Regions from separate parts of the Janthinobacterium sp. NKUCC06_STL genome, predicted to be linked through region 1. Evidence: predicted binding sites of a transcription regulator. Region 1 holds the regulator's gene; each other region holds the start of a gene.
The links. The regulator FNR, encoded in region 1, switches genes on or off when oxygen is low (the NO sensors DNR and NnrR bind a similar motif). The targets are predictions, from matches to a motif close to TTGATNNNNATCAA.
Positions count from the first base shown of each region.

Region 1 (7,733 bases):
ATGCACAGCACGCGCCTGGTCGACGTGCACTTCTGGGTGGCCACCATCGGCATCGTGCTGTACATCGCCGCCATGTGGATCGCCGGCGTGATGCAGGGCCTGATGTGGCGCGCGGTCAATCCGGACGGCACCCTGACCTACACCTTTGTCGAGAGCGTGAAAGCGACGTATCCGTACTACGTGGTGCGCGTGGCCGGTGGCCTGCTGTACCTGTCGGGTATGTGCATCATGGGCTACAACACCTGGATGACCTTGCGCGGCAGCAAACTCCCCGTCGCCCGCATTCCGGAACTGAACGCGGCGCACGCCTGATAGGAGCATAAGCAAATGAAATTTTCACATGCATGGATTGAGAGAAACCCCTGGCTGCTGATCGCCCTGGTCACGGTAGTGATCAGCATCGGCGGCGCCGTCGAGATCGTTCCCCTGTTCTTCCAGAAGAGCACGACGGAGCCGGTCGCCGGCCTGAAGCCGTATTCGCCGCTGCGCCTGGCGGGCCGCGACATTTACGTGCGCGAAGGCTGCTACAACTGCCACTCGCAGATGGTGCGTCCGCTGCGCGCGGAAACGGAACGCTATGGCCACTATTCGGTCGCTGGCGAATTCGTCTACGACCATCCGTTCCAGTGGGGTTCCAAGCGCACGGGGCCCGACCTGGCCCGCGTGGGCGCGCGCTACAGCGACGAATGGCACCGCACGCACTTGAACAACCCGCGCGACGTGGTGCCCGAGTCGAACATGCCGTCCTACCCCTGGCTGGCGAAGACCAAGCTGGTGCCTGACGAAATCATGCCGAAGATGCGCGCCCTGAAACGCCTGGGCCAGCCGTACAGCGATGAAGAGATCGCCGCCGGCCCCGCGCAGCTGCAGGACAAGACGGAAGAAGACGCCCTGGTCGCCTATCTGCAAGGCCTCGGTACATTAATCAAAACAAGGAATTAGCATGGCAATCGAAAACCTGTTTGACAGCGCCAGCAGCGTCATGACGGTGGTTTCCTTTACGACGTTCGTGGGCATCCTGTGGTGGACGTTCAGCCGCAGCAACAGCGACTTCGACGCGGCGGCACGCCTGCCGTTCGCCGATGACGCGCTCGACTATCCGGCCGAGGCCGAGATGAACCTGGCGAAGGAGCATCACCATGGCTGACTTTACCAATGGCTTCTGGAATATCTACATCGTCGTGCTGTCCCTGCTGGGCATCATCGGCTGCGGCGTGCTGCTGTACTCGCAGTCGAAAATCAAAGTGGTCGAGGGCGCCCCTGCCGACGGCACCACGGGCCACGTCTGGGACGAGGACTTGAAGGAACTCAACACGCCGATGCCGCGCTGGTGGATGTGGTTGTTCTACATCACCATCGTCTTCGCCCTGGCCTACCTGTTCCTGTATCCGGGCCTGGGCACCTATGCCGGCAGCCTGGGCTGGAAATCGACGGGCCAGTACGAGGAAGAGCTGAAGAAGGCGGAAGCCGACTACGGTCCCCTGTTCAACAAGTACCTGAGCCAGGACTTGAAGACGGTGGCCGCCGATCCGCAGGCGCAAGCCATCGGCCAGCGTCTGTTCCTGACCTACTGCGCGCAATGCCACGGTTCGGATGCGCGCGGCAACAAGGGCTTCCCCAACCTGACGGACAAGGACTGGCTGTATGGCGGCGAACCCGACATCATCAAGACCACCATCCTGCACGGCCGCAATGGGCAGATGCCACCGATGGGCGCCGCCCTGGGCTCCGAAAAGGATGTCGAGAACGTGGCCCATTATGTGCTGAGCCTGTCCGGTTCGACCTCGGATCCCGTCAAGTCGGTGCTGGGCAAGGCCAAGTTTGGCGCCTGCATGGCCTGTCATGGTGCCGATGCCAAGGGTAACCAGATGCTCGGCGCGCCGAACCTGACGGACAAGACCTGGCTGTACGGCGGCAGCGCCGACACCATCATGGAAACCGTACGCAAGGGACGCAGCAACACCATGCCGGCCTTCAGCGATTTCCTCGGCGAATCCAAGGTACACGTGCTGTCGGCGTATGTCTGGAGCCTGTCGAATCCGCAGGCACCCGCCAAGTAAAAATGGAACCTCAAGTCATCAAGATGTATGCGGCCCGCGAGCAAATCTACCCTCGCGAGGCCAAAGGACGCTACGCTACCTGGCGATGGGTATGCGTATGGCTTACCCAGCTGGCGTTCTACGGCTTGCCGTGGTTGACCTGGAATGGCAGGCAAGCCCTGCTGTTCGATTTGACCACGCGCAAGTTCTACATTTTCGGCGTCGTGCTGTGGCCCCAGGATTTCATCTATCTGGCGGCCCTGCTGATCATCTGTGCGTATTTGTTGTTCCTCGTCACGGCCATTGCCGGGCGGGTGTGGTGCGGGTTCTCTTGCCCACAAACGGTATACACGGAAATTTTCCTGTGGGTCGAACGCCGCATCGAGGGTACGCGCAGCGCGCGCATGGCCCTCGACAAGCAGGGCCCCTCCGTGCGCAAGGCGTTCAAGAAGACGGCCAAGCACCTGGCATGGGGCGCCATCGCCCTGTGGACGGGCTTTACCTTTGTCGGCTACTTCACGCCGATCAAGGAACTGGCGCAGTCGGTGACCACCTTGAATTTCGGTCCCTGGGAATGGTTCTGGGTCTTGTTCTACAGCCTGGCAACCTACGGCAACGCGGGCTGGCTGCGCGAGCAGGTGTGCAAATACATGTGCCCCTACGCGCGCTTCCAGAGCGCCATGTTCGACCAGGACACCCTGATCATCACCTACGATGCCAAGCGCGGCGAACCACGCGGCGCCATGAGCAAGAAGGCCGGCAACAACGACAAGCTGGGCGACTGCATCGACTGCACCCTGTGTGTGCAGGTGTGTCCGACCGGTATCGATATCCGCAACGGCCTGCAGTATGAATGCATCGGCTGCGCCGCCTGCGTCGATGCCTGCAACAGCGTGATGGACAAGGTCGAGCGGCCGCGTGGCCTGATACGCTACAGCACCGACCATGCGATGGAAAACAACTTCAATTCGAAGCAGATACGCCAGCGCGCCATGCGCCCACGCGTCCTGATCTACACTTCCATCCTGGCCCTGATCATCATCGCCGTATGTACGTCGCTGGCCCTGCGCACGCCCCTGAAAATGGACGTGATCCGCGACCGCGGTTCGATGGGACGCGAAGTGGAAGACGGCATGATCGAAAACGTCTACCGCCTGCAGATCATGAACACCTCGGAGCAAAGCCAGCATTTCAAGATCAGCGCTTCCGGCTTGCCGGGCCTGACCTTGCTGACGCGCGAAGAAGTGACCTTGCAGCCGACGGAAACGCTGGGCTGGCCGATCCGCCTGCGCGTGCCGCACGGCGTCGGCGAGAAGGGTTCGAACAAGATTGCGATCGAATTGCAATCGCTGGACAATCCCTCGCTGCACGTGCGCGAAAGCGCGGTATTCATCGTGCCGCGTTAAAGCAGGAAGGCCGGTTCCCGCATGGGGACTGGCCGTTTACACAGGAGAAATACCATGTCCGACAGTCTGAAACTGCAAGCCCCCGTTGCACCGTGGTACAAGCATCGCTGGCCATGGCTGCTGATGATCGGCCCCGGCCTGTCCGTGGTCGTCGGCAGCTTCATGGGCTATATCGCGTTTACGCAGCCCGATGCGCTGGTGGTGGGCGATTATTACAAGCAGGGCAAGGCGATCAACCAGGATTTGAAGCGCGACACGATCGCCAGCGACCTGGCGATGGCTACCAGCTTGTCCTACGACGTGGCGTCAGCGCGCCTCAGTGGTTCCGTGCACAGCTTCGGCAAGGCATACCAGGGCCCGCTGCAGCTGCACCTGGCGCATGCGACCCTGCCGGAAAAGGACATCAAGCTGCTGGTGCGGCCCGATGCGGCCGGCAATTTCTCGGTGGCGCTGCCGATGCTCGAGCGCAGCCGCTGGCAAGTGCTGGTGGAAAACGACAAACGCGAGTGGCGCCTGTCCGGCATCTGGACCTGGCCGCTGCAACGCAGCATCGCGCTGCACGCCGATGAAGAGCTGTAGGCCTTATTTGCAGACGTCGGTACCGGCCGTGATGGCCTTCAGTTTTGCCGGCTGCAAGATTTCAATTTCTCGGTTCGAGACGCGCAGCCAGCCTTCCTTCTTGAATTTCGACAATAAACGACTGACGCTTTCGATGGTCAGGCCCAGGTAGTTGCCGATTTCCTCGCGCGACATGCGCAGCTGGAATTTGCTGCTCGAATAGCCGCGCGCTTCATAGCGCGACGCCAGGTTGACGATGAAGGCGGCAAAACGCTGCGTCGCCTGCATATTGCCCAGCAACAGCATGACGCTTTGCTCGCGCGTGATTTCCTGGCTCATCATGCGGTGGAAATGGCGCAGCAGGGTCGGCATATTGCCCAGCAATTGTTCCAGGCTGGAAAACGGGATTTCACACACTTCGCTGTCTTCCAGCGCCACCGCATTGCAGTGGTGGCGGTCGGCGCTGATGGCGTCCATGCCCAGCAGTTCGCCGGCCATCTGAAAACCCGTCACCTGCTCTTCGCCACCGGGATTGATCTGGTACGTCTTGAAGTGCCCCAGGCGGATCGCGTACAGGTTCTGGAACGAGTCGCCGATGCGGAACAGCGAGGCGCCGCGCACGATCTTGCGGCGGCGGCCGATGATCTGGTCCAGCCTGTCCATGTCGCCCATATCGAGGCCCATCGGCAGGCACAATTGATGCATGCTGCAGGTCGAGCATCGCGCACGCAACGCTTCCACGTTCACTGTAGGCAAGGTTGGAGTGAGTAGCGCTTCAGTCATGTCGGTACCTTTTAGAAAATGCAACAACAAGTTTACTGCATACAGGGTTGCCGTGTGCCAATTTCACCGCAATTTCGCTGAATAAACGACGTCCAGCCTTTAATTATATGGCAACATCGTCAAAAGCCCATGCGGGGAGGGCAATTTGCGCGGCGCCGCTTGCCAAGCTGGGGTATTGATAGGAAAATTCCTGACAGCATTACTTGCCGCCTGTGCCGTCCGGTACTGAAAAGGAAATCATGAAGCCTCTCGGCATCAAAGCAAAAGTCGCGCTGGCCACCAGCCTGACCTCGATCGCCATGATCGCGCTGGTCACCATGATCCAGGTGCAGCACATGCGCGACGACTTCACCCGAGTACTGCTGAGCCAGCAGTCATCCCTGATCAGCCGCACCGCTGCCGAGCTCGACGACAAGCTGGGCATGCTGCTGCAAATCGTCACCCTGACGGCCCGGCAGCAGCCGCCGGAACTGATCGCCCGGCCCGCCCAATTGCGCGAATACTATTCGCGCCGCTCGATGCTGGTGCTGTTCGACGACGTGCTGGTGCTCGACGCGCAAGGCGCCGTCGTGGCCGACATGCCGGAAGTGCCGGGGCGCGCCGGCATCAATGTTGCCGAGCGCGAGTATTTCCAGACCGTGCTGCGCACGCACCAGCCCATGATCACCGAACCGATGCTGGGCAAGTCGAGCGGCATGCCCATCGTGCAGATGGTGGCGCCCGTGCTCACCGCCGATGGCCAGGTGGCCGGCGTGGTGATCGGCGTGCTGCGCCTGTACAAGGACAATCTGCTGGGGCGTTTGCGCTCGGAAAAGGTCGGCAAGAGCGGCTATTACTTCATCCTCACGCGCGGCGCCGTGCCGCGCTACGTGCTGCACCCCGATACGAGCCGCTTGCTGCAGCCGCGCCAGCCGAACGCCAACCTGACGACGACCCAGCTGCTGAAGGAAGATGGCGAAGGCAGCATGGTCAGCACCAACAGCCGCGGCATCACGGCAGTCAACAGTTTCAAGCGCCTGAAATCGGTGAACTGGCTGCTGGCCAGCTCGCTGCCCGTCGACGATGCCTTCGAACCATTCGATGGCGTGCTGTACCGGCTGGTGCTGTGGAGCATCCTCGCCTCGCTGCTGGCCGCCTTTGTTCTGGGCTGGGTCACCGTGCGCCTGCTGTCGCCGCTGGTGCGCCTGCGCGACACCCTGCTGGCCCTGCGCACCAGCGGCAGCCGTTTTACCCCCGTGCCGGTGCAGCAGCGCGACGAGATCGGCGAACTGACGGAAGCGTTCAACGGCCTGATGAGCGAACGCGACCGCCTGCAGCAGGAACTCGAAGCGCGCGCGGCGGAGCTGGAGCAGGAACGCGACCGGGCCGAGGCGGCCAACCGCGCGAAGAGCGATTTCGTGGCCAACATGAGCCATGAAATCCGCACGCCCCTCAATGCCGTGCTGGGCATGGTGTATTTGCTGGGCAATACCAGGCTCGACACGGAACAGCGCAAGTATCTGACCATGGTGCGCGTGGCGGGCCAGTCGCTGCTGGGCATCCTCAACGACGTGCTCGACTATTCGAAGATCGAGGCGCGCCGCATGGAATTGTCGCCCGTCGAATTCGACCTCGACGAAGTCATGAATACCCTGGCCACGACGATGACGATGAATGCGGGCGAAAAAGAGCTGGAACTGGCCATCGCCGTCGAACCCGACGTGCCGCGGCGCCTCGTGGGCGACGCCCAGCGCCTGCAGCAAATCCTCGTCAACCTGGCCGGCAACGCCATCAAATTTACCGAGAGCGGCGAAGTGGTAGTGGCCGTCAGCCTGGCCGAGAGCAAGAGCGAGAGCGGCCGCGCCTGGCTGCGCTTCGAAGTGCGCGACACGGGCATCGGCATGACGGAACTGCAGCAACAGCAGCTGTTTGCCGCGTTTTCGCAGGGTGACCAGAGCATCACGCGGCGCTTCGGCGGCACGGGCCTGGGCCTGGCCATCAGCAAGCAGCTGATCCACATGATGGGCGGCGACATCGCCGTCGCCAGCAGCGAAGGCAAGGGCAGCCGCTTCTGGTTCAGCGTGCCCTTCGAGATGCTGGCGCAACCGGCGGAAACGCGGCGCACGCCGGCTCTGGGACAGCTGCGCCTGCTGGTGGCCGACGACAACCGCACCACGCGCGAACTGATCGTCAAGCTGATCGAGGCGTGGGGCTGGCTGGCCGACGAAGTGGACTCCGGCTTTGCCGCCATCGAACTGTACCGCGAACGGCTGGCGCAGCAGCAACCGTACGACGTGGTGCTGGCCGACTGGCACATGCCCGTCATGGACGGTCTGGCCACGGCCAAGGCCATCCGCCAGGCGGCCAGCGGCCAGCGCCAGCCCATCGTGGTGATGGTCAACGCCTTCGCCCGCAACCACCTGGAGGAAATCTCCAGCGCGGCCGAGGCCGACGTCGTGCTGATGAAGCCGATCACGGGATCGAGCCTGTTCGATGCCCTGCACCAGGCGCTGATCGCCAAGGACGACGGCGGCGAACAGCGCATCTTGCACCAGCCGCTGGGCACGGAACTGGCCGGCGTGCATTTCCTGCTGGTGGAAGACAATCATTTGAACCAGGCCGTGGCGCGCGGCATCCTCGAACACATGGGCGCCACCCTGGACGTGGTGGGCGACGGCTTGCAAGCCGTGGAACGGCTGCGCACGGAAGCGCTGCGCTACGACATCGTGCTGATGGACATGCAGATGCCCGTCATGGACGGTTTCAGCGCCACCCACATCATCCGCACGGAACTGCGCTTGGGCCTGCCCGTGATCGCCATGACGGCCGGCGTGCTGGCGTCCGAGCGCGAGCGCTGCATGACGGCCGGCATCAGCGATTTCATCGCCAAGCCCGTCGTGGTGGAAGAGATGATGGAAGTCATCCTGCGCCACCTGCCCAAGCGCCCGCCAGTGCAGACGGCCGAGCC
Region 1 covers NZ_JAHKQY010000003.1:58,169-65,901, forward strand. Annotated here, with positions in the region: gene ccoN (cytochrome-c oxidase, cbb3-type subunit I) at 1-312, shown strand, start outside; gene ccoO (cytochrome-c oxidase, cbb3-type subunit II) at 328-942, shown strand; gene KO539_RS12800 (cbb3-type cytochrome c oxidase subunit 3) at 944-1,147, shown strand; gene ccoP (cytochrome-c oxidase, cbb3-type subunit III) at 1,140-2,060, shown strand; gene ccoG (cytochrome c oxidase accessory protein CcoG) at 2,063-3,445, shown strand; gene KO539_RS12815 (FixH family protein) at 3,500-4,024, shown strand; gene fnr (fumarate/nitrate reduction transcriptional regulator Fnr) at 4,028-4,786, opposite strand; gene KO539_RS12825 (response regulator) at 5,026-7,733, shown strand, end outside.

Region 2 (7,733 bases), on a different contig from region 1:
ACTGGCAAACGCATCTGCCGCGCCGTTGCGCCACACGCGCCCAACCGTAGCGTACTCAAAAATAAAATAGCCCTGCCATCGTTCGCATGGCCCAGGCATGAATAATCCGGCGCACCGGCGCCCACCTTAACCAGTCGAATCCGTATGTCCATATTAAATATCCTGCGTTACCCCGATCCGCGCCTGCACACGGTCGCCAAGCCCGTCACCGAATTTGACGCGCGCCTGCAAACCCTGATCGATGACATGGCTGAAACCATGTACGACGCCCCTGGCGTCGGTCTGGCCGCGTCGCAAGTGGACGAACACATCCAGATGATGGTGATCGACACCACCGAAGAGAAAAACCAGCTGCAAGTGTTCGTCAACCCGGAAATCACCTGGGCCAGCGAAGAAAAGCAGGTCTACGACGAAGGCTGTCTGTCCGTGCCTGGCGTCTACGACGGCGTCGAGCGCCCGGCCCGCATCAAGGTGCGCGCCCAGGACCGCCACGGCAAGCAGTTCGAACTGGAAGCCGATGGCTTGCTGGCCGTCTGCATCCAGCATGAGATGGATCACTTGCTGGGCAAGGTATTCGTCGAATACCTGTCGCCGCTCAAGCGCAACCGCATCAAGACCAAGATGATCAAGGAAATCCGTGGTCTCGAGCGCGAAGCGAGCTTGCGTGCACAGAACCGCCGTTTCTAAGCTACTGCTGATAGACTAAGCAGCAACAGTAGTCGTCTTACCACGCCAGCCTGGCGCCCTCGGGCGCGGGCCTGCGCACCTCACGTCAAGGAACCATATGAAAGTGATCTTCGCAGGCACGCCTGAATTCGCCGCCACGGCCCTGAAAGACTTGCACGAAGCGGGATTCGAGATTCCGCTGGTGCTGACCCAGCCCGACCGCCCTGCCGGACGCGGCATGCAATTGCACGCCTCGGCCGTCAAGCAGTATGCCCAGCAGCACGGCATCGAGGTGCTGCAGCCCTTGTCCCTGCGCATGGACAGCAAGGACCCGCAGCGCGCCGCCGAAGCGAAAGCGGCCCACGAGCGCCTGCTGGCCACGGACTACGATGTCATGGTAGTGGCGGCCTATGGCTTGATCTTGCCGCGCAGCACGCTCGACCTCAAACCCTGCATCAATATCCACGGTTCCTTGCTGCCGCGCTGGCGCGGCGCTGCACCGATTCACCGCGCCATCGAAGCCGGTGACGATGAAACGGGCGTGACCATCATGCAGATGGAAGAAGGCCTCGATACGGGGCCCATGCTGGCCATCGAGCGCACGCCCATCGAAGCGGGCGACTCCACCGCCAGCCTGCACGACAAGCTGGCCACCCTGGGCGGCAAGATGATCGTCGAAACCCTGCGCAAGATGCAGCAGCAACCGCTCGAAGCCGTGCCGCAGCCGGAGGCGGGCGTGACCTATGCGGCAAAAATCGCCAAGGAAGAAGCGGCGCTCGACTTCAGCCTGCCGGCGCTGGAACTGGGCCTGAAAATTCGCGCCTTCAATCCGTTTCCCGGCGCCTGCGGCCAGGTCGATGGCACCACCGTCAAGATCTGGGCCGCCGAGGTAATCGAAGCGGACAGCAAGGAAGCGCCCGGCCAGGTGCTGGCGGCCGACGCCCAGCACGGCATCGTCGTCGCTTGCGGCAATGGCTCCCTGCGTCTGACGGAACTGCAAAAACCGGGCGGCAAGCGTTTGCCCGCGGCCGAGTTCATCAAGGGCTTCCCCCTCGACGGCAAACGCTTCGTTTAAGCCGGCAATCGCTACCGGCGGCACGCGCCCATGGACCAGCTGACCGCCTTGCGCGCCCTGCGCCGCGTCGTGGAACTGGGCAGTTTCACGGCCGCAGGCGCCGCGCTGGGCATATCCCACTCCATCGTCTCGCGCCAGATCCGCCAGCTGGAAAGCCAGCTGGGCGCCCAGCTGCTCAACCGCACCACGCGCCGCTTCGCCCTGACGGCCGCCGGCCAGGAATACTACCTGGCCAGCCGCGACATCCTCGACGCCCTTGACGCGGCCGACCGCGCCGTCGCCATGCACCAGGCGCAGCCGTCCGGCAGCCTGCGCATCAATGCGCCGATGGCTTTCGGCACCCTGGAACTGGCCGCCTGGCTGCCCGATTTTTCCCGCCAATACCCGCACATCCACATCGACCTGGTCTGCAATGACCGCATCGTCGACCTGATCGACGATGGCTTCGATGTGGCGCTGCGCCTGGCGCGCGGCTTGCCCGATTCCACCTTGGTGGCGCGCCAGCTGGCCAGCAGCCGCACGGTGGCCGTCGCCTCGCCCGCCTACCTGGCGCGCCATGGCCATCCGGCCACGCCGCAAGAGCTGGCGCAGCACAATTGCCTGATATACACCTCCGGCGAGAAGCCGGCGGAGTGGTCGTTCACGGATAGCGACGGCGCCGCGCACAAGGTGGCCGTGCGCGGCAGCCTGCAAGCCAATACCAGCGTCGCCTTGCGCGAGGCGGCCGTGGGCGGCATGGGGATTGCCGGCGCGGCCGCCTTCATCGTGCGCGACGCGCTGCGCAGCGGCCAGCTGGTGGAAGTGCTACCCGGCTACACCTTGCGTCCACGCACCCTGTACGCGCTGTATCCGCACAGCCGCCAGCTGTCGCCCAAGGTCAGGGCCTTCATCGATTTTGCCGTGCAACACTATCAAGATCGCCGCTGGGATTGATCACGGCTGCTGCAGCACCTTGCGCACGGCGCGGAACTGCTGCGTCAGGCCGCCGTAGCCCCAGGCCGCCTGGCGCGCGTCATGCACGTGGATGTAGCTGACGTCATGCAAGGCGCCGAGATACTCCCGCATGGCGGCGAACACGGCAGCGATATACGCGGCCTTTTCGGCGGCCGTATTCGTTTCATCGCTGATCAGGATATCGAGGAAAAAACTGGCCTTGCCTTGCGCTTGCAAGGATGGCCCGCCGACAAACCAGTGCGCCGCGTCAAGATGGCTGATCGCCACCGACGTCAGTTCGGGCGCCTTGTGCAGCAGCTGCGCCGTCAATTGGCTCAGGGTGGCGGCGATGGCGGCCGACTGGCGCGCATCGGGCGCGGTGGACAAACGCAGGTTCAGGATGGGCATGGGATGCTCCGCAAGTGGATGAAGTCCCATTCTAGGCAGGCGGGATGAGAAATGGCAGCCTGCGCCCGGCACAGGATCTGTGCAGTTTGCGCACGAATGCTGCGCACATAAAAAAAGGGCTTGCCGCGGCAAGCCCTTGTTGCATCCAGCGCCCTGGCTTAGCGGCGCTGCACCTTCATCAGGCGTGCGCCCACGGACGACGACAGGCTGACCTCGAAACGGCCGCCGGCCGGCAAGGCACTCACGTCGACGCTGGCTTTGCCACCCGTCAAGTCAGTGGCGACCACCGTCTTGCGGCCATCGGCGGCCACGTGCAGCACGGCGGCGTACGGTTCCGACTGGGCATTCCAGACCAGCGCCAGCTTGCCGCCGCTTTGTGTCGCATCGAACGTGGCATCGTTGGCGGCGACCTTGCTGCGGCGCGCCGGGCGCTCCAGCTTGGCTAAAGCCTTGCCATTTTGCAGCACTTGCACGTCGCTGATGTCGCCCGGGTTGGCGAAGCTGACGCGGAAATGGCTCATGGCGTTACCGCCATGGTCGGCCACGGAGACGGCATCGAAGGGCAAGTCGATAGTCTGCCCCGACGCCGTCAGCACGCGCAAGGTATAAGCATGGCCGCTGCCACTGGCAGCGACGCCGATGCGCACCGACGAAGCAACGGCAGGACGCAGACCCACGCCCGATGGCGTGATGCGGCCGGAAATCGTCAGATAGCCATTCTCGGCCACGGACATGCTGGCGGCCAGCACATTGCTGCCCGTAACTTGCGTGCTGCGTTTTTCCAGGAATTGCTGCACCCGCGCATAGCTGTAGTCGGAGAACCAGGCGCCGCTGCAATAGCTCATCACGTCCTTCATCGGCGTGTTGCCGTAGACTGCCTTGCTCAGTTGGCCGATGCTGCCCGCGTAGTTGCTGTTGTACAGCGCTTGCGGGCCCAGATCGCCATTGGCATACGGGTAGTCGGGAGCCGCATTGGCTGGACCGCCGCAGGCAACGTGCTGCAGCGAGTGGTTGTGGCCCAGCTCATGCACGAGCGTGGTCAGCCATAGAGGCCATTGATTGCCGAAGGGGTCGACCGCTGCGATGCGGTTGGAATGGGCATCGAGGCCGATGGCCGACGTAAAGTCGCTGCCGCTGCTGCGCTGGTTGATGTAGGCCAGGCCGGCGGCGTTGTTGACGGACATCTTCGGCACGAAACCATAATAATAGGCGCCGCTGTCTTCCAGCGCGCGCTGGTTTTCCAGCTTGCCCAGGGCATCGCTCCACCAGCTGTCGGCCGTGCTGCTGCCTGGCATGCTCAGCGCAGTGCGCGTGGTGATGCTGATATTTTCCGTCGCATACGGATACACGCGCAGCAACGCAGCACGGATTACCTCGGCGTCAGGCAGTTGCGCCACGCCATCATCGGTGCTCAAGGGCACGAGCACCAGACGAATTTTGGCCAGGCTGGCCACCACGGGCGCCGCTTCCTGGCTCACTTGCACGCCGTCATTGCCGACGGCCGTCACGCGCACGCGCACGCCGGGCAAGATCCAGCCGGAAGGCAGGACGGCACTGAAATTGCCGTTGAAACTGTCATCGTTCTTCGTCGCCGGCAAGAGCGCCGGCCCCGTCATCGCGATGCTGCCCAGATTGCTGCCATTGGCGGCCGTCGCATTCAAGGTGACAGCCGGGCTGGTCTGGCCCACTTGCGTGCCCAGCACGGACACCCGTACGGCGGCCGGCTTGCCGCGCGTCAGGCGCAAGGCCGTATTGCTGGCGTTCAAATTCAGTACTTGCGCGAAATCAATGCTGCCCAGGGTAAAGGCCGACACCGTGCCCGCATTCACGGCGATGCGCGACGCGGCCGACAGCATCACGTTGCCCGTTGCCGAGGCTGGCGCGGACAGCAGCAACTGGCTGGTGCTGGCGCTGACGATGACGGCCGGCGTATTGCCCACCGAAGCCGAGCTGACCTGGTCGAGATTGCTGCCCTGCAGCGTCACCGACAAGGTCGTGCCGTTGACGGCCGATGTGATCGACGTCACCGCCACGCTGGCCAGGACCGTGTATGCGTCGCCGCTGGCGACATCGTTGTAGGGACCGCGCACCGTCAGCGCGCCAGTCGCGGCGCCCGCAGGCACCAGCACCGTCACGCTGCTGGCCGTCTGGCTTTGCGGCGTTGCCGCCGCGCCATTGCCAAACTGCACCGCCGTCACGGCGCCCATGCCGGCGCCCGTGATCGTCACGCTGGAACCGACACCGCCCGTCGCCGGTGCGACGCTGCCCACGCTCAATGGCAGGTACACAGTGACGTTATAGCCGGTGGCCGCCGTGCCGCTGGCGCTGACCAGGCTCAAGGCGCCCGTGACGGGCACGCCCGGCATGGCCAGAGTCACGCTGGTGTCGCTGCTGGCACTGGCGGCAACGTTCACGCCACCCACCTGGAAAGCCGTCACACGGCTCAGATTCGTGCCCGTCACCACCAGGCTGCCACCGATGGCGACATTCGCCGCCGAGACGGCCGTCACGGCGGGAATCAGGACGGGCGTACCCGAGGTGGTCGCCACCACCGTGTCGCCACCACCACCGCCCCCGCCCCCGCAGGCGGACAGGCCCAGCATGACAAACAATGCTACAAGCAAATGGTTTTTCATGGCTGGCAACCATGTTGATGCAGCGCGATGCCGGGGAGGACACGAGATAAATGTGACATATTGGTGACTTTTGGTGAGAATTTAATTTCGAAGAACCAATATTATGGGTTAATTCGATTCCTAAAGACAACTATTAATGCTTTTGATTCAATTGGTTTTGATAATAATTAAAATATCTTCTTGGCAAATTTTATTTTGAGCATTATTGGCTTCACTCTGTATTGGCTTAAATCGAAATTACTTTCCTTTGCAGCTATTGCTATTCGGTTCATTAAAAATATGCTGATATGGCGCAAATAATGTGGAAATTTTTCCACAGCCTAGAGAGCAGTATCTCCCTGCCAACTTTGGCGGAAAAATTAACGTTTTGAGTAAGATTTTCAGGAATGTAATTTTCAGAAACAGGCGTGGCGGAGGGCGATGTGTTGCAATGTGTTGCAACCACGCCTGCCGTGGGGTGAACGGCCGCTTTTGCTTAAAACCAAAGCAGCCTGATGCCGTATAATTTTAGACCCGGTGAAATCAGGCGATTGCCACCTTCTGCCTGCCCTACCCGGCGGGCACTCTCCGTCAGCTGATCCTGCTGGCCGCATCCGCCTCTTGCCTGTCTTGTCGCCGCGCCGCCGCCCGTCTGCCTATTGAAAGCATGAAATGAACGATACCGTGATCCCCGCCATGTCCCCGACCGAAGCCACCTTGCGCGCCATTCTTGCGCGACGGATCATGATTCTCGACGGCGCGATGGGCACGATCATCCAGCAATACAAGCTCGACGAAGAAGCGTACCGTGGCGGCCCCGCCGGCCGCTTCATCGATTTCACCGCGCCGGCCGACAGTGGCGCGCGCGAACTGTTCGTCAAGGGCAATAACGAGCTGCTGACCCTGACGCAGCCGCACATCATCCAGGAAATCCACGAGCGCTACCTGGCGGCCGGCGCCGACCTGATCGAAACGAATACCTTCGGCGCCACGACCATCGCGCAAGACGATTACCACATGGCCCACCTGGCCTATGAAATGAATGTCCAGGCGGCAAAACTGGCGCGCGCCGCCTGCGATAAATATTCCACCCCGGACAAGCCGCGCTTCGTCGCTGGCGCCCTCGGGCCCACGCCGAAGACGGCATCGATCTCGCCGGACGTGAACGACCCGGCCGCGCGCAACGTCAGTTTCGACCAGCTGGTGGCCGCCTACCTGCAGCAGACACAGGGCCTGGTGGAAGGCGGCGCCGACGTGCTGCTGGTGGAAACCATCTTCGATACCCTCAACTGCAAGGCGGCCCTGTTCGCCATCGACCTGTTCTACGAGCAAAACCCGACCGTCGTGCGCCTGCCCTTGATGATTTCCGGCACCGTCACGGACGCGTCGGGACGCATCCTGTCGGGCCAGACCGTGCCCGCCTTCTGGAATTCCGTGCGCCACGCGAAACCGCTGACCATCGGCCTGAACTGCGCCCTGGGCGCCGCCCTGATGCGTCCCTACGCGGAAGAGCTGGCCAAGATCGCCGACACTTTCGTCTGCATCTACCCGAACGCGGGCTTGCCCAATCCCATGAGCGACACGGGCTTTGACGAGTTGCCAGCCGACACGTCCGCCCTGCTGCGCGAATTTGCCGATGCGGGCTTTTTGAACATGGCGGGCGGCTGCTGCGGCACCACGCCCGAGCACATCGCCGCCATCGGCGCGTTGCTGTCGAAAAACACGCCGCGCACCGTGCCGGCCCCATCGCACGACTTGCGTCTGGCGGGCCTGGAACCGTTCGTCGTCAATGACGAGTCGCTGTTCGTCAACGTAGGCGAGCGCACCAACGTCACGGGTTCGAAAGCGTTCGCGCGCATGATTCTCAACGAGCAATACGACGAAGCCCTGTCCGTGGCCCGCCAGCAAGTGGAAAACGGCGCGCAAGTGATCGACATCAACATGGATGAAGCGATGCTCGATTCGCTGGCCGCCATGACGCGCTTTTTGAACCTGATCGCCTCGGAACCCGATATTTCGCGCGTGCCCATCATGGT
Region 2 covers NZ_JAHKQY010000008.1:210,560-218,292, forward strand. Annotated here, with positions in the region: gene def (peptide deformylase) at 145-687, shown strand; gene fmt (methionyl-tRNA formyltransferase) at 785-1,741, shown strand; gene KO539_RS22790 (LysR family transcriptional regulator) at 1,772-2,674, shown strand; gene KO539_RS22795 (4-oxalocrotonate tautomerase family protein) at 2,675-3,082, opposite strand; gene KO539_RS22800 (IPT/TIG domain-containing protein) at 3,241-5,706, opposite strand; gene metH (methionine synthase) at 6,394-7,733, shown strand, end outside.
Region 2: a site for FNR is predicted at 5,876-5,889, ahead of KO539_RS22800 (IPT/TIG domain-containing protein). Genes of this name have one in related genera too.

Region 3 (7,733 bases), on a different contig from region 1:
ACGCATCAGCGACATGCATTTCGGGCCGGGCCGCGTCTGTCGCAATGTCACGCGTGCAGGCTGGAGCGAGCAGATGCAGGAACGGGGACTCGTCTACTGCGTGCAGGGCGCCTGCATCCTCGTGCCCACCGTGTGCCGCAATGTCAGCCGCATCACGCAGGCGGCGGCCGGACCGCGCGGCGCAGGTGCCGCGCCGGGTGGCGCAACGCCGGTGGCAGCCGCACCTGCGGCAACGCCTGCCACGCCCGCAGCGGCGGGCGTGCCCGTCATCGAGCATCCCGCCGGCGCGCATGGCGGTTCGTTCACGGGCGTGCCGCCGGCCGTGGTGGCCAGCCTGCCCCTGCTGGTCTTCGATGTCGTGCGCACCGGCAACGACACGATGCTGCCGTCGAGCATAGGCGGTGGCCAGCCACCACGCGGCAGCAGCATCATCGTCGAGCCATTTATCCCCACCGTCATCCTGCCCTCGCTGCCGCCCACCGACCTGTCCGTCCTGCCGGCCGTGCCGGAACCGCACACCTGGGCCATGCTGCTGGCGGGACTGGCGCTGCTGGTCAGCGCCACGCTGCGCCGCCGGCCGGCGGCAGCGGCCTGAACGCGGACGGCGCTATTCGCCGTCCGCCTCGGCGGACAGCCCCGCGTCCGCCTTACCCAGCAGCAAGGCGGCCGCTTCGCCCGGCAAGGCTTCGACGGATTTCAATTTGCGCGCCATCTGCCGGCTGCGCACTTCCGCGCTTTCGATATTCTTCGCCGCCTTTTCCAGGGTCAGGCGGGTTTGCGACAGCACGTCGCCAAACTTGCCAAATTCCGTCTTGACGGCGCCCAGCACTTGCCACACTTCCGACGAGCGCTTTTCCAGCGCCAAGGTGCGGAAACCCATCTGCAGGCTGTTAAGCAAGGCCGTCAGGGTGGAAGGCCCGGCGATGCTGACCCGGTGCACGCGCTGCAATTCGTCGGCCAGGCCCGGACGGCGCAGCACTTCCGCATACAAGCCTTCCGTGGGCAGGAACAGGATGGCGAAATCCGTCGTTTGCGGCGGCGCCAGGTATTTTTCGGCAATGGTTTTCGCCTCGCCCCGCACGGCCCGTTCCAGCTCGCGTCCGGCCAGGGCCACACCGTCGGCATCGGCGCGCTCGGCCGCTTCGACCAGGCGCTCGTACTGTTCCTTGGGGAACTTCGCATCGATCGGCATCCACACGGGCGGCCCGCCATCAAGCATGCCCGGCAACTTCAGGGCGAATTCCACGCGCGCGCCGCTGCCCGGCACCGTTTCCACGTTCTTCGCGTACTGGTCGACAGTGAGTACCTGCTCCAGCAGCATTTCCAGCTGCACTTCGCCCCAGGTGCCGCGCGTCTTGACGTTGGTGAGCACCCGCTTCAAATCGCCCACGCCCAGCGCCAGCTGCTGCATTTCGCCGAGGCCCTGGTGGACTTTTTCCAGCCGCTCCGACACTTGCTGGAACGAGGCCGTCAAACGCGTCTCCAGCGTCGCGTGCAGTTTCTCGTCGACCGTCTTGCGCATCTCTTCCAGGCGCGCGCCATTGTCGGCCTGCAAGTCGCGGATCTTGTTTTCCAGGGTGGCGCGCACTTCCAGCATGCGCTGCGCATTCGATTCCGTCAGCTGCGCCAGCGTCTGGTTGGTGCTGTCGGCAAAGCGCGCCAGGCTTTGCGCCTGCTCCTCGCGCCCGACTTTCCCCTGCGCCTGCATCTGCGTGCGCAGGCTGTCGAGCTGTTGCAGGGTCGCCGCCTGGAATTGCGCCAGGCTGGTGGCCAGGTCTTGCCGCGTGGCTTGCGCCGACGCCTGCAGTTGCAGCCGCACTTCGCGCTCGACCCGGTCGATGCGTTCCAGGCTTTGCTGCTGGTGCTGCTGCACCAGGGCCAGGGTGGTGGCGCCATCGCCTGTCGCGCCACGGGGGCGCAGCAAGATCAATAGCAATAAAATGATGGCGACAATGGCGGCGCCCAGCAGGCTGTAAAACTCGATAGGGCTCATGGCTGTCAGTCAGGTTTGTTGCGCATCCAGTCGGCCGTCTGATAGAACGATTCCATCAGGCGCACGCGCAAGGATTCTTCGATGCCCGTGTCTTCCATGGCCCAGGCCATGGCGCGCAGCCACTGGTCGCGCTCGCTGGTGCCGATGGCGTAGGGCAAGTGACGGGCGCGCAGGCGCGGGTGGCCGAATTTCTCGATATACAAATCCGGTCCGCCCATCCAGCCCGTCAGGAAGAAATACAGCTTGTCGCGCGAGCCGTCCGTCGACGGTGGATGCATGACGCGGATGCCGGCGAACTCGGTTTCGAGTTCCATCAAGTCATAAAAACGGTCAACCATTTCACGCAGCACGGGGGCGCCGCCGATGGTCTCGTACAGGGTGGGGGCAGTGGTATCAGTCATGGCCGCCATGATAGCGCAAGCGCCGGCGGCCCATGCGGCGCCGGCGCCTCTGCCACAATAAAAAGCAATATACTTGACTACTCAAGCTTATATCAACTACTATGCAATCTTTAAACACGGACAAAACTACCATGTCGACCACCGCAGAATCGCATTTGCTACGCAATACCAATTTCCGCTGGCTGCTGGGCGGCGGCCTCGTGTCCATGCTGGGCGACCAGTTCAGCATGCTGGCCCTGCCCTGGCTGGTGCTCAGCCTGACGAACGATAGCCTCAGCCTGGGCATCGCCGTGGCCCTGATGGGCGCGCCGCGCGCCGTGCTCATCTTGTTCGGTGGCGCCATCGCCGACCGCTACTCGCCCCGGCGCGTGCTGCAGCTGAGTAAATATGCGAACGCCGCCATCCTGCTGGCGCTGTCCGGCCTGCTGATGCTGGACCAGGCCAGCCTGGCGCTCGCGTATGCGGCCGCGCTGGCGCTGGGCATCGCGTCCGCCTTCGCCATTCCCGCCGGCACGGCCATCCTGCCGCAAGCCGTGCCGCCGCAATCGTTGCAGAGCGCCAATGGCTTGCAGATGGGTGCGCGCCAGTTGTCCTTGCTGGCCGGCCCCCTGCTGGCGGCGCTCGTGCTCGGCGCCCACGGGGGCGGGCAGAAAACCGCTATGGCGGCGCTGGCTGCCGCCTTTGCCATCGATGCGCTGACGTTTCTGTTTTCCGCCTGGACCTTGCGGCAAGTCAAGCTGCGGCCACTGGCAGCGGCCACGGCGCAGGGCATGTGGCAAGACATGGCAGCGGGCCTGGCCATGGTCTGGCGCGACCTTCCCTTGCGCAGCTGCTATGCCTACTGGGCGGTGGTGGCGTTCTTCGTCATGGGTCCGCTGCAAGTGGCCTTGCCCGTGCTGGCCAGCGAGCGCCTGCACGGCGCCGCGGCGCTGGGACTGCTGATGGGCGCGCACGGCGCCGGCACCCTGGCCGGCATGCTGGCGTCCAGCCTGGGCGGCGCCTGGCTGCGCCGCCGCTTCGGCGCCACCCTGCTGCTGGTCGATGCGGTTGTGGGCCTGCTGCTGATGGCGCTGGGACAAATCAGCACGGCCTGGCAAGGCGCAGCCCTGCTGGCCGTCACGGGCATGCTGGGCGGCTATGTGCAGGTGGCCATCTTTACGTGGATACAGCGGCGCGTGGCGCCCGCCATGCTGGGCCGGGCGATGGCATTGTTCATGGGCATCTTCCTGGGACTGGCGCCCCTGTCCGCGGCGGCCACGGGCGCGCTGCTGCGCCACGTCACCGTGGGCGAACTGTTCTGCGGCGGCGGCGCCCTGCTGCTGGCGGCTGCCGTGGCCGCCGCCCTGCTGACCGGCATCCCCCGCATCGGGGAAGCCGATTGCGTCATTCAACCTTGAGAAAGTTTCACTATGGATAAAACACAGCAAGCAGCCCTGAAAGCGGCTTACCGGCAACAGCCACCGCCGCTGGGCATCATCGCCCTGCAGCACTTGCCCAGCGGGCGCGCCTTGCTTGAAAGCAGCCGCAACGCGCCCGGCATGCTGAACCGGCACCGCTTCGAACTGAACCTGGGCAAGCACCGCAATGCGGCGCTGCAGGCGGACTGGCGGCGCGACGGCGCGGCGGCCTTTTCCTGCGCGGTCATCGATACGCTCAAGCTCCCCGACGATCCCGCCTTCGATGCGGACGCCGAACTGGGCGCCCTGCTGGCCCTGCACCGCGCGCACTGGCTGGAACAGGGTCAGCCACTGTATTGAGCTGCGGTGCATTACACTTGCGTACTCAAGCACTTCGCAGTAAATATAAAGGATGGCATGAACGATCACACTCCCCTCTCGCCGGACGGCGATGGCGCGCTGGACTTTTGCCTGCGCCTGGCGCGCGCCCAGGCGCTCATCGTGCGCCGCTTCGACAGCACCCTGGGCAATTTGCATGGCCTGAGCTTCAGCGACTATCAATTGCTGTACCAGCTGCAGCGCGCCCCCGGTGCGCGCCTGCGCCGCATCGACCTGGCCGAGCGCCTGGCGTTGACGGCCTCTGGCGTCACACGCTCTCTGATGCCGCTGGAAAAGATTGGCCTGGTGGCGCGCCAGGCCGATGCGCGCGACGCGCGCGTCGGCTATGCCGTGCTGACCGCCGCCGGCCTGGCATTGCTGGAACATGCCAGCACCACGGCGCAGGCGGTGGGACGCGAATTGCTGCAGGACGCGCCGGCGGAACAACTGGCGGCGCTGTCGGCCATCCTCGGCAAGCTGGCCGGCTGACGCTGCCAGCCGGCCAGCCGCTTACACGAGCGCCAGCTTGCGCAGGCGCCGCGTCGACTGCCACTGTTCCACGCCCGCTTCGGCGCGAATGGCGGCGCAGCCCGCCAGCACCCGGTCGATGGCCGCCTCGTCGAGTCCCGCATTCAGGGTCAGGCGCACGAGGGCGCGGTTCTTCGCCGTTGCCGGAGCGCAAAACATGGCGCCGAAAATACCTTGCCGTTCCAGCGCCTGGCGCAGGGCCAGGGTGGCCGGTTCGCCGCCCGCCTCCAGCGCCACGATCTGCTCCGTGCCATCGCTGACGTTGTAGCCCAGTTCGCGCAAGCCTTCGCGCACCTGCAGCGTATGGCGCCGCAAGGTGGCGCGCCGTCCGTCGGCGGCCATGATGAAATCGAGCGCCGCGCCCAGCCACGCCAGCTCATGCGCCAGCAGGCAGGAACTGAAGATGGCGGGCCGCGATTCGGACAAAAAATAGCCCTTGAACCGGCTGGAACAGCTGATGAAGCCGGCCCGGCCCGCGAAGGCCTTGGCCAGCGACGCCGTGCGGAAATGCACGCGGTGACCCAGGCCCCACGCTTCCACCAGGCCCGCGCCCTGCGGGCCATGCGTGCCCAGCGAGTGCGACTCGTCGACCACCACCACGCAGTCGCTACGCTCGGCGATTTCGAGCAGTTCCAGCAACGGCGCCAGACTGCCGTTGGTGCTGTACAGGGCGTCGACGACGATCACGCCGCGGCCATGCTTTTCCACCTGCCGCCGCAGGTGGGTCATGTCGTTGTGCAGGAAAGGCACGGCCTGGGCCTGCGCCGACAGCACGCCTTCCCACAGCGAGGCGTGGGCCTGCATGTCGAGATAAACGGGTATGCCGGGGCTGGCGATACACTGGATCAAGCCCACGTTGGCCGCCATGCCGGACTGCGCCAGGATGCCGTCCTCGCAGCCCATGAAACGGGCCAGCCGGCTTTCCAGCCGGTGCTGTTCACTGCCTTCCTGCAAGTACACGGCCGACATCAGCATGCCGCCCGCATGCGCCTGCAAGGATGCCACCTGGGCCGCCACCAGCGCCGGCTCCGCGGCGATGGACAAGTAGTCGTTGCCGGCCAGGAAAATGGCATGGGCCGGTGTCGGTTGCCAGGCGTGGGGATGTTGGCCGCCCAGCAATTTTTCGATGCGCGTGATGTGATGCGCATCCATGCGCCGCACGATGTAGTCTGGCAGGCAGTGTTCGGCACGGGCGAACGATGGGATGGGCAAGCTGGTAGCGATGGTCATGAGTTTTCTCCTAGGGAAATGTTTGCTGCGGATTAAAGCCTTGACCGTCTCGCCAACCCATCCATTGACGTATATCAATGTCCGGCGAGATAACCGTTCAACCAGGAAAATTTACGCGATGATAATGTTCTGAAGAGAATCAAGGCAGAGTCATGACGCAGCAATTGCAAGCACGATGGACATACTGGCGCAGGCGCCTGCTCCATTCGCTGCTGCATGAGCGCATGCCGCATGAAAACCTGGCCGGCAGGGTCGCCATGCTGGCCGCCGTGGGCACGGTGGCGATGCCGCTGTACTATTTGCTGTGGCATTACTTTTTTCCGCAAGCCTATGAAAACCTGACCTTGCGCCTGACGGGCGTGGGCATCTGCGTGGCCGGCCTGTTTGCGCGCCGCTTCTCGGCCCGCTGGCTGTCGCGCTACCTGCTGTTCGCGCTCAGCTACATCCTGCCATTCTTCTTTACCTTCATGTTTGTGATGAACCATGCTTCGTCCATCTGGAGCGAATCGCTGCTGATCGGCCTGGTCGTGCTGTTTCATTTCGAAACGAAACTGGCTTGCCGCGCCTACCTGATCGGCACCAGCGCCGCCTGCCTCGCCGTCATCCTGCAAGGGGAAGGCGGCTTCCTGCTGCAGCGTGAAGTACTGCAGCAACTGCCCGTGCACTGGTTCACCATTGCCGCGCTGTCCGTGGTGAAAGTGGGCAGCAAGGTACTGGAACGGGAACGGCTGGCAGGCCTGGCGGCCGGACTCGGTTCCGTGGCGCACGAGCTGCGCACGCCGCTGACCAGCGTGGAAGCCAATGTGCGTGGCATGCGCCGGCTGCTGCCGCAGCTGGCCGGCCAGGCGGACGACATGCCCCCGCTGCAGGAAGCCCTGACGCGCATCCAGTTCGAAGTGCGCCACATGCAGCACATGATCGATTTGTTCCTGATGAGCGCCAGTGCCGTGAACCGCAACCTCCAGCCCAGCCAGGCACTATCGATGCTGGCCATGGTCAGCTCCGTGCTCAAGCGCTACCCATTTACCGGCAACAACCAGCGCAGCAGCGTCAAGGTGGACGTGCGCGCCGACTTCCAGTTCGCGGGACAGGACGAACTGTGCGTGGTGATCCTGCTGAACCTGCTAAGAAACGCGCTGAAAGCCATCCAGCGGGCCGGCAAGGGAAGAGTGCGCATCGTCATCGACGGCGCCCGTCCCGTGCCCAGGTTGCTGTTCATCGACACGGGCTGCGGCATCGCAAAGAATCGCCTGCCGCTGATCTTCGAGCGTTTTTACTCCTATCCCGTACATAACGGCAGCGGCATCGGCCTGGCCCTGTGCCAGCAGATCATCACGGCCTGGCAGGCGCGCATCCGCTGCGTGTCGCGCGAGCACGCGTATGCGATTTTCATCCTGGAGTTTCCCCAGCCCATGCCTGCCCGCTTCCAATCCTCTTTCCCCGCAAGGTGACGCATGCAACTGCCCGTCTACACCCATCCGACCCTGACCGTCCTGATCGACGACAGCGATTCCTTCCTGAAAAGCCTGGCGTTCCAGCTCGATCCCGGCCTGGCGCGCAAGACCTTCCACGACACCAGCAGCGCCCTGCACTGGTTGCGCCAGAGCACGCAACCGGGCGAAACGCCGCTGCACGTGAACTTCGACACGCAGAACCTGCCGCCCGACCAGTGCAACGTGGCGCTCGACATCGAGCGCATCTGGCGCATCAGCGGCCAGGCACAGCGCTTTGCCGTGCCCTCCGTGCTGGTGGTCGATTATTCGATGCCGCAGATGAATGGCCTGGAATTTTGCCAGGCCGTGCGTG
Region 3 covers NZ_JAHKQY010000001.1:1,053,291-1,061,023, forward strand. Annotated here, with positions in the region: gene KO539_RS04770 (MHFG family PEP-CTERM protein) at 1-595, shown strand, start outside; gene rmuC (DNA recombination protein RmuC) at 608-1,993, opposite strand; gene KO539_RS04780 (group II truncated hemoglobin) at 1,999-2,394, opposite strand; gene KO539_RS04785 (MFS transporter) at 2,526-3,791, shown strand; gene KO539_RS04790 (GIY-YIG nuclease family protein) at 3,804-4,151, shown strand; gene KO539_RS04795 (MarR family winged helix-turn-helix transcriptional regulator) at 4,209-4,658, shown strand; gene cqsA (alpha-hydroxyketone-type quorum-sensing autoinducer synthase) at 4,680-5,927, opposite strand; gene KO539_RS04805 (sensor histidine kinase) at 6,080-7,378, shown strand; gene KO539_RS04810 (response regulator) at 7,382-7,733, shown strand, end outside.
Region 3: a site for FNR is predicted at 5,992-6,005, ahead of cqsA (alpha-hydroxyketone-type quorum-sensing autoinducer synthase). Genes of this name have one in related genera too.

Region 4 (7,733 bases), on a different contig from region 1:
CGGTAGGGTTCGGTGCACTGTCGAGTTCTATGGTTTCCAGCAAGGTGCTCATGTGTTTTCCTCAGGTAAAGGTTGCGCCGGACGCAGCGCCGATTTGGGACGGAAGGCCTTGCAGATGGCCGGATCGGTTTCCATGTAGGGACCGCCGATGAGGTCGATGCAATATGGCACGGCGGCAAAGATGCCGTTGACCAGTTGCACGCCGTCGGCGTCTTTCAAGCCTTCCAGGGTTTCCTTGATGGCTTTCGGCTGGCCCGGCAAGTTCATGATCAGGGCGGCGCGCTCGGGCGTCTCGCGGATCACGGCCACCTGGCGCGACAGGATCGCCGTCGGCACGAATTGCAGGCTGATCTGGCGCATCTGTTCGCCGAAACCGGGCATTTCCTTGGTCCCGACGGACAAGGTGGCGTCTGGCGTCACATCGCGCCGCGCCGGTCCCGTGCCGCCCGTCGTCAGGATCAAATGGCAGTGGCTCAGGTCGACCATGTCGATCAGGGTGTTTTCAATCTGCGAGCGTTCGTCCGGGATCAAACGCTTTTCCAGGCGGAATGGCGTGCGGATGGCGGCGGACAGCCAGCTTTCCAGGGCCGGGATGCCCAGGTCTTCATACACGCCGCCGCTGGCGCGGTCCGAGATCGACACGAGGCCGATAATCAATTCGTCTTCTATCGTGGTCATAGGGCACCTGTCTATCTCGTAAAAAAACCGGGCTGATCCCGGTTTTTCGTCAATGCTGGGGTCAGACCCCAGTTTTTTACTCGTCGTCTTCGCCTTCAACGTCATCTTCGTCGGCATCTTTCTTGCCGCCGTTTTTCTTCTTGGCGATCTCTTTCAAGATCTGGAAGATTTCGCGGTAGGCTTTTGGCGGCTTGTTCTCGGCCTGCTCCTTGCGGGCATTGCGGATTAGGGTGCGCAGGTGCTGCACGTCCAGTTCCGGGTTTTCCGACAGCAAGACGGTCAACGCCTTGTCATCCGTCAAGAGTTTGTCGCGGCGGCGTTCCATCGCGTGCATATTGGCCGTGTCGGCTTTCGACAAGCCTTTCCAGCTATCGATGGTGCGTTGGATGGCGGCAACTTCTTCTTCATCCAGGGTGCGCATCTTCTTGCCCACGTATTGCAACTGGCGGCGGCGGCCTTCGTGATCCTTGATTTGCTGGCATTCGAGAATGGCGTCGCGCACGTCTTCCGGCATCGGGACGCGCTTGACGCGGTCACGTGCTTCATTGACGAGTTCTTCGCCCAGCTTTTGCAGGACGGTCATCTGGCGCTTGAGTTCCGACTTCGAAGGACGTTCATATTCCTGTTCGAATTCGGTCGATTGGAAGCCGCAAGCTCCCCGGTTTGGATTTGGCATGATAAGGCGGGATTGGCCGCGTAGGCCGCACCTGTAAACTGTAAACGACTGCTATGATAACCTTTTTAGCGGCTTTCCGAAGAAAACAGCGCATGAACGACTCCGTATTTACCCATAGTCAAGAGCAATTGCAGCAACTGGCCCGTGATGTGTTGTCTTTTGCGCGGGAAGCGGGCGGCACCGACGCTGCCGCCGAAGTCAGCGAAGGCGGTGGCCTGTCCGTTTCTGTACGAAAAGGCAAGATCGAGACGATCGAGCAAAACAAGGACAAGGGCATGGGCGTGACCGTGTTTGTCGGCAAGAAGCGCGGCAATGCCAGCACCTCCGATTTCTCTCCGGCCGCCCTGCGCGCCACGGTGGACGCCGCCTACAACATCGCCCGCTTCACGGCCGAGGACGATTGCGCCGGCCTGGCCGATGCCGACATGCTGGAAATGTCCCCCCGCGACTTGCAACTATTCTATCCCTGGCGCATTTCCACCGAGGAAGCCGTCGTGCTGGCCCAGCGGGCCGAAGCGGCCGCGTTTGCCGTCGACCCGCGCATCACCAACAGCGAGGGCGCCGGCGTGCACGTGCAGCAATCGCACTTTGTGTCCGCCAATTCGCGCGGCTTCATCGGCGGCTACCCGTTTTCGCGCCACACCCTGTCCGTGGCGCCCATCGCCGGCAAGGGCGCCAAGATGCAGCGCGACGACTGGTATTCGTCCGTGCGCGACGCCGCCAAAATGGCTAGCCCGGAAGCCATCGGCCGCTACGCCGCCGAGCGCGCCCTGTCGCGCCTGAACGCGCGCAAACTGGGCACGCGTACTTGTCCCGTGCTGTTCGAAGCGCCGCTGGCGGCCGGTTTGCTCGGTACTTATGTGCAAGCGACTTCGGGCGGCGCCCTGTACCGCAAGTCCACGTTCCTGAACGATTCCCTGGGCACGCAAGTGTTGCCCTCGCACGTGCAGATATTTGAAGACCCGCACGTGATCGGCGGCGTCGGTTCCGCGCCGTTCGACGAAGAGGGCGTGAAAACCGTCAGCCGCGACGTCGTCAAGGATGGCGTGGTGCAAGGCTATTTCCTGTCGACTTACACGGCCCGCAAGCTGGGCATGCAGACGACGGGCAACGCGGGCGGTTCGCACAATCTGTACCTGACCTCGAAGCTGACCGCCGCCAGCGACGATTTTAGCGCCATGCTGAGAAAGCTGGGCACGGGCTTGCTGGTGACGGAATTGATGGGACAGGGAACCAATTACGTGACGGGCGATTATTCGCGCGGCGCCTCCGGTTTCTGGGTGGAAAATGGCGTCATCCAATACCCGGTGGAAGAAATCACCATCGCCGGCAACATGAAGGACATGCTGCGCAACATCGTGGCCGTGGGTGCCGACGCCTTGCGCCGCGGCACCAAAGAGACGGGTTCCATCCTCATCGAGAGCATGGTGGTGGCGGGCGGCTGAGGCGCAAGCTGTTCGATGCCTGGCGGCAGCTGCCGCCTCGGCACGCTTCCCAAACGCTGGCCGCGCGGGCAAAAAAAATGCCCCGGCGAGCGGGGCATGGGATCAAGCGGGCCGGTTCGGCCTTGGCGCTCAGGTGCGCAAGGTAGACAGGATAGGCTGCAGCACGGCCGCGCCCAGGGCGGCGCTGCGGGCGCCGCTCCAGCCCGTTTGCGGGTCGGGATCGTTGGCATTGTCCTTGAACGGCAATTCCAGGGTCAGCGACAGGCAGCCGAAGGCGTGCGTGATGTGGGGCGAACCCATGGTCAGCACTTCCGGCGTGAACGGGCCGTCTTCGTAGCCGTGCTCATCCTGGAAGTCGGGGCTGGCCACCTTGAAGTCGGCGATGAAGCGGTCTTGCTCGGCTTTTTGTGCTGGCGTGAAATTTTCCAGCGCATCGCTGCCAGCCACGAATACATATGGCAGACCTTCGTCGCCATGCACGTCGAGGAACAGGTCGCAGCCGATTTCATGCATCTTCTGTTTCACCAGGAATACTTCCGGGCTGCGCTCCATCGTTGGCGTCATCCATTCGCGGTTCAGGTTGGCGCCGGCCGCGTTGGTGCGCAGGTTGCCATGCACGGAACCGTCCGGGTTCATGTTCGGCACCACGTAGAAGACAGCGTCTTGCAGGCACTGGCGGGCAAACGGATTGGCCTGGTCCAGCAAGGCTTCGAGCATGCCTTCGACAAACCATTCGGCCATCGTTTCACCGGGATGCTGACGCGCGATGACCCAGACTTTTTTCTCGGCATCGGCGTCGCCGACCACCAGCAGGTTCATGTCGCGGCCTTCCACGGTGCTGCCCAGGTCGATCAGGTGCACCAGCGGCGACGCTTGCGCGCTGTCGATCAGGGCCAGGTGGCGGTCCCATGGATACGGTTCGAAGTAGGCGTAGTACACGCTTTCTTCTTCGGGCGTATGTTCGATGGTCATCACGGTGCCGTCAAAGCTGGTCGGCACGCGGAACCAGGTTTCGCGGTCGTAGCTGGCGACAGCCTGGTAATCTTTCCAGCCGTCCGGGTAGGCCGACTTGCCGGCATTCATGAAGCGGATCGTGCACGCCTCGCCTTGCGCGCCTTGCAGGCGGAAGTAAAACCACTGCGTGATGTCGGCGTGGGAATCCTTGCGGATGTTCAGCTCGATGGAGTGGGCATCGTCGGCGCGCAGCACCTCGATCGCGCCGGCGTCGAATTGCTGGCTGATTTTAATGGTCATGTGTGTTCCTGATAAAAACGTATGGGTTTTGCATCGTGTGCAATGGCGCGATGATACCCGTTTTAGCGGCGCCTTTGTGCTGGCGCAAACGACGGCGGACGTGCTTTGCTAACGTGGAAGCTCCAACATGAGGAGAGCATCATGGACGACAACGGCAAACACATACGCGAACTGGAAAAGAAAGTCAGCGCCCTCAGCGACGCCCTGGCGCACCTGGGCAAGGGCACGACCTTGCAGGAATTGCTGCGCATCATACGTTTCCCCGGCTATACGACGCCGGCCGAATTCACCTTCAACGTCGCCATCCTCGACACCATGCTGGTGCAGGTCAATGCGCTGGAAAAGCTGGGGCAGGATTTGCTGGCGGGAGCGAAACAGGTGGTGGCGAAGCAGTAGTTTGAGGCGGGTTTACATTTTTACCCTAAACGCAAAGGCTGGGGTCGGACCCTAAGGGTCCGACCCCGGTATTACGTTGTTGGGTTCAGGTATTAAGTCCGCCAAAACGTTCAAAAAACCACGGCTCGACATTCGGCGCCTGCTCATCCTCGCGCCGCAGGGTAGCCAGGATATGTTCCTCGGCGGCCGCATACGTGATGCGGTACAGGTCGCGCGCCAGCGCATAGGCTTGCGTGCCGGGCCATGGTTCGGGCAGCAGCTCGACGGGCAGTTGCGGGTCGTGCAGTTGCACGCGGCGGTAGGCGTGCGTCAGCAGCGAGCGGATGACGAACGCCTGCTCGGCATCGAATACGGGTTCTTCCTGCAGCAGGGTCAGCAGGGGCTGGAAGCTGGCGATGAATTTTTCGTAGCCGGCCATCACTTCCGACAAGTCCCAGCAGTCGCCCACCATGTCGCGCAGGGGGCGCGTGCTCACGCCCGGCAATTCCGTGGTGTGGCAGACGTACAGCTTGCCCTGCACCTCGTTGCGCACGAGGATATCTTCCAGCGCCTCCGCATTGCTGGCCGGGTGGCCAAAGATGCCGGGAGAAATCAAACCATATCCGGCCCACAATAATTCCTTGCGCAGCGCCCCCCGCTCGGCGGCGCCGATGCTGCCGGCCGGCCCGATCACCAGGGTCCAGCTGCCATCCCAGTGCACCACCAGCGGCGCATAGATGCGGCGGTAGGCGCGTTCGAAGCGGGCCAGCGCCTCCGGGCGTATCGTATAGGCGCTGCGGCGGCCGTCGCGCTGCGAGCTGAGCCAGCCTTCCTGCGCCAGGCGGAATACGCTGGTGCGCAATAACCGGTCATTGACGCCGAATGGCGCCAGCAGTTCGATCAGGCTGCCCAGCCAGATGGCGCCGCCGCGCGGCACGATGGCGTCGCCAAAGATGGTCATCACCAGGGACTTCGAGCGCGGTGGGTCGCTTTCCAGGAAATCGGCTATCCATGCCGTGCAGCGGGTGTTCTTCATGTGGTTCCGGTCTGGCCGTGTTGCGGTCGAATCAATAAAAGCAGCAGTTTACTTGGCTGCGCGGGTAGCGCGGCAATAATTTGCGGGAAGCGCGGGTGGCGCTTCGTAGTGTTTTCTCATAAGCAATATCATACGCACAAAAAAGCCGCACAAGATACGAAATTTTAAAATGATTCATATCAAGTGTATGCAAATCGTTTTTTGTATCGTATTATCTATTCATCGCACCGCGTTGCTGCGCAAAATCAAAGACATGGGAGACAGATCATGTACGCACAAATGGTTGAAACCGGCCTCAAGAACGTCCGTTCCCTCGACGACATGGGCCAGGAAGAGCGCGCTTTCCAGGCACGCATCGACGAAGGCATCAAGATCGAGGCCAAGGACTGGATGCCGGACGCCTACCGCAAGACCCTGATCCGCCAGATTTCGCAGCACGCGCACTCGGAAATCGTCGGCCAATTGCCCGAAGGTAACTGGGTCACGCGCGCGCCGACCCTGAAACGCAAATCGATCCTGCTGGCGAAGATCCAGGACGAAGCGGGTCACGGCTTGTACCTGTACAGCGCTGCGGAAACCCTGGGCGTGTCGCGCGACGACTTGCTGGCCGCCTTGCACTCGGGCAAAGCCAAGTATTCCAGCATCTTTAACTATCCGACCCTGTCGTGGGCCGACATGGGCGCCATCGGCTGGCTGGTCGACGGTTCCGCCATCATCAACCAGATTCCCCTGTGCCGCTGCTCCTACGGTCCGTATGCGCGCGCCATGATCCGCGTGTGCAAGGAAGAATCGTTCCATGCGCGCCAGGGCTACGACATCATGATGTCGCTGTGCAAGGGCACGCCCGAGCAGAAAGCCATGGCGCAGGATGCCTTGAACCGCTGGTGGTGGCCTTCGTTGATGATGTTCGGCCCGTCCGACGCCGCCTCCGTCAACAGCGCCCAGTCGGCGCAATGGCGCATCAAGCTGTTCTCGAACGACGAATTGCGCCAGCGCATGGTCGACCAGACCGTGCCGCAAATCGAATACCTGGGCTTGACCGTGCCCGATCCCGACCTGAAGTTCAATGCGGAAACGGGCCATTATGAATTCGGCGAGATCGACTGGTCCGAGTTCAACAACGTCCTGAAGGGCAATGGCCCGTGCAACCGCGAACGCCTGCAAACGCGCGTCAAAGCGTACGAAGACGGCGCATGGTTCCGCGATGCCTTGGTCGCGTATGCAGACAAGCAAGCTGCTAGCAAAGCGGCAGCGTAAATACATAAGACAGATAGGGGATAGCAACATGAGCAAAGAATGGCCATTGTGGGAAGTTTTCATCCGCAGCCAGCACGGCCTGGCGCACAAGCATGTGGGCAGCCTGCACGCTTCCGACGCCACCATGGCGGTCAACCATGCGCGCGACGTCTATACGCGCCGCAATGAAGGCGTGAGCATCTGGGTGGTGCGCGCGGCCGATATCGTTGCCAGCAGCCCCGGCGACAAGGGCGCCCTGTTCGAACCGTCGAACAGCAAGGTGTACCGCCATCCCACCTTCTTCCCGATGCCGGAAGAAGTCAAGAACCTGTGATGGGAGCGCTTGCAATGGATGACAAGGTCAATTACCTCTTGCGCCTGGGCGACAACGCCCTGATCCTCAGCCAGCAGTTGTCGCAGCTGTGCGGCAAGGGGCCGGCGCTGGAAGAAGACATGGCGCTGACCAACGTGGCGCTGGACTTGCTGGGTCAGACGCGTTTGTGGTTCAGCTATGCGGCCGAACTGGAAAACGCGGGCCGCGACGAGGACGACATCGCCTTTTTGCGCGACGCCCACGACTTCAAGAACTGCCTGCTGGTCGAGCAGCCGAACGGCAATTACGCCGACACGATGATGCGCCAGTTCTTCTTCGACAGCTGGCACTATTTCCAGCTGCTGGAACTGACGAAATCGGCGGATGCGCGCATCGTCGAGGTGGCGCAAAAGTCGATCAAGGAAGTGACCTATCACTTGCGCCGCAGCGGCGACCTGATCGTGCGCCTCGGCGACGGCACGGCGGACAGCCACGCGAAAACGCAGGCCGCCGCCGACCAGCTGTGGATGTACACGGGCGAGATGTTCACGTATGACGCCGTCGACCAGGCCATGGTCGCCGCCGGCATCGCGCCGCCATCGGACGTGCTGCGCCGCGCTTTCCTCGAACACGTGGCCGAGATTTTCGCCGAAGCCACCTTGACCATGCCGGCGCCCGACGCCTGGATGCAAAAGGGCGGCAAGCAGGGCACGCACACGG
Region 4 covers NZ_JAHKQY010000001.1:1,650,075-1,657,807, reverse strand. Annotated here, with positions in the region: gene KO539_RS07510 (alpha/beta hydrolase) at 1-52, opposite strand, end outside; gene mog (molybdopterin adenylyltransferase) at 49-678, opposite strand; gene yjgA (ribosome biogenesis factor YjgA) at 755-1,354, opposite strand; gene pmbA (metalloprotease PmbA) at 1,447-2,799, shown strand; gene KO539_RS07490 (M14-type cytosolic carboxypeptidase) at 2,929-4,053, opposite strand; gene KO539_RS07485 (hypothetical protein) at 4,195-4,449, shown strand; gene paaX (phenylacetic acid degradation operon negative regulatory protein PaaX) at 4,535-5,464, opposite strand; gene paaA (1,2-phenylacetyl-CoA epoxidase subunit PaaA) at 5,732-6,721, shown strand; gene paaB (1,2-phenylacetyl-CoA epoxidase subunit PaaB) at 6,750-7,034, shown strand; gene paaC (1,2-phenylacetyl-CoA epoxidase subunit PaaC) at 7,049-7,733, shown strand, end outside.
Region 4: a site for FNR is predicted at 5,634-5,647, ahead of paaA (1,2-phenylacetyl-CoA epoxidase subunit PaaA). Genes of this name have one in related genera too.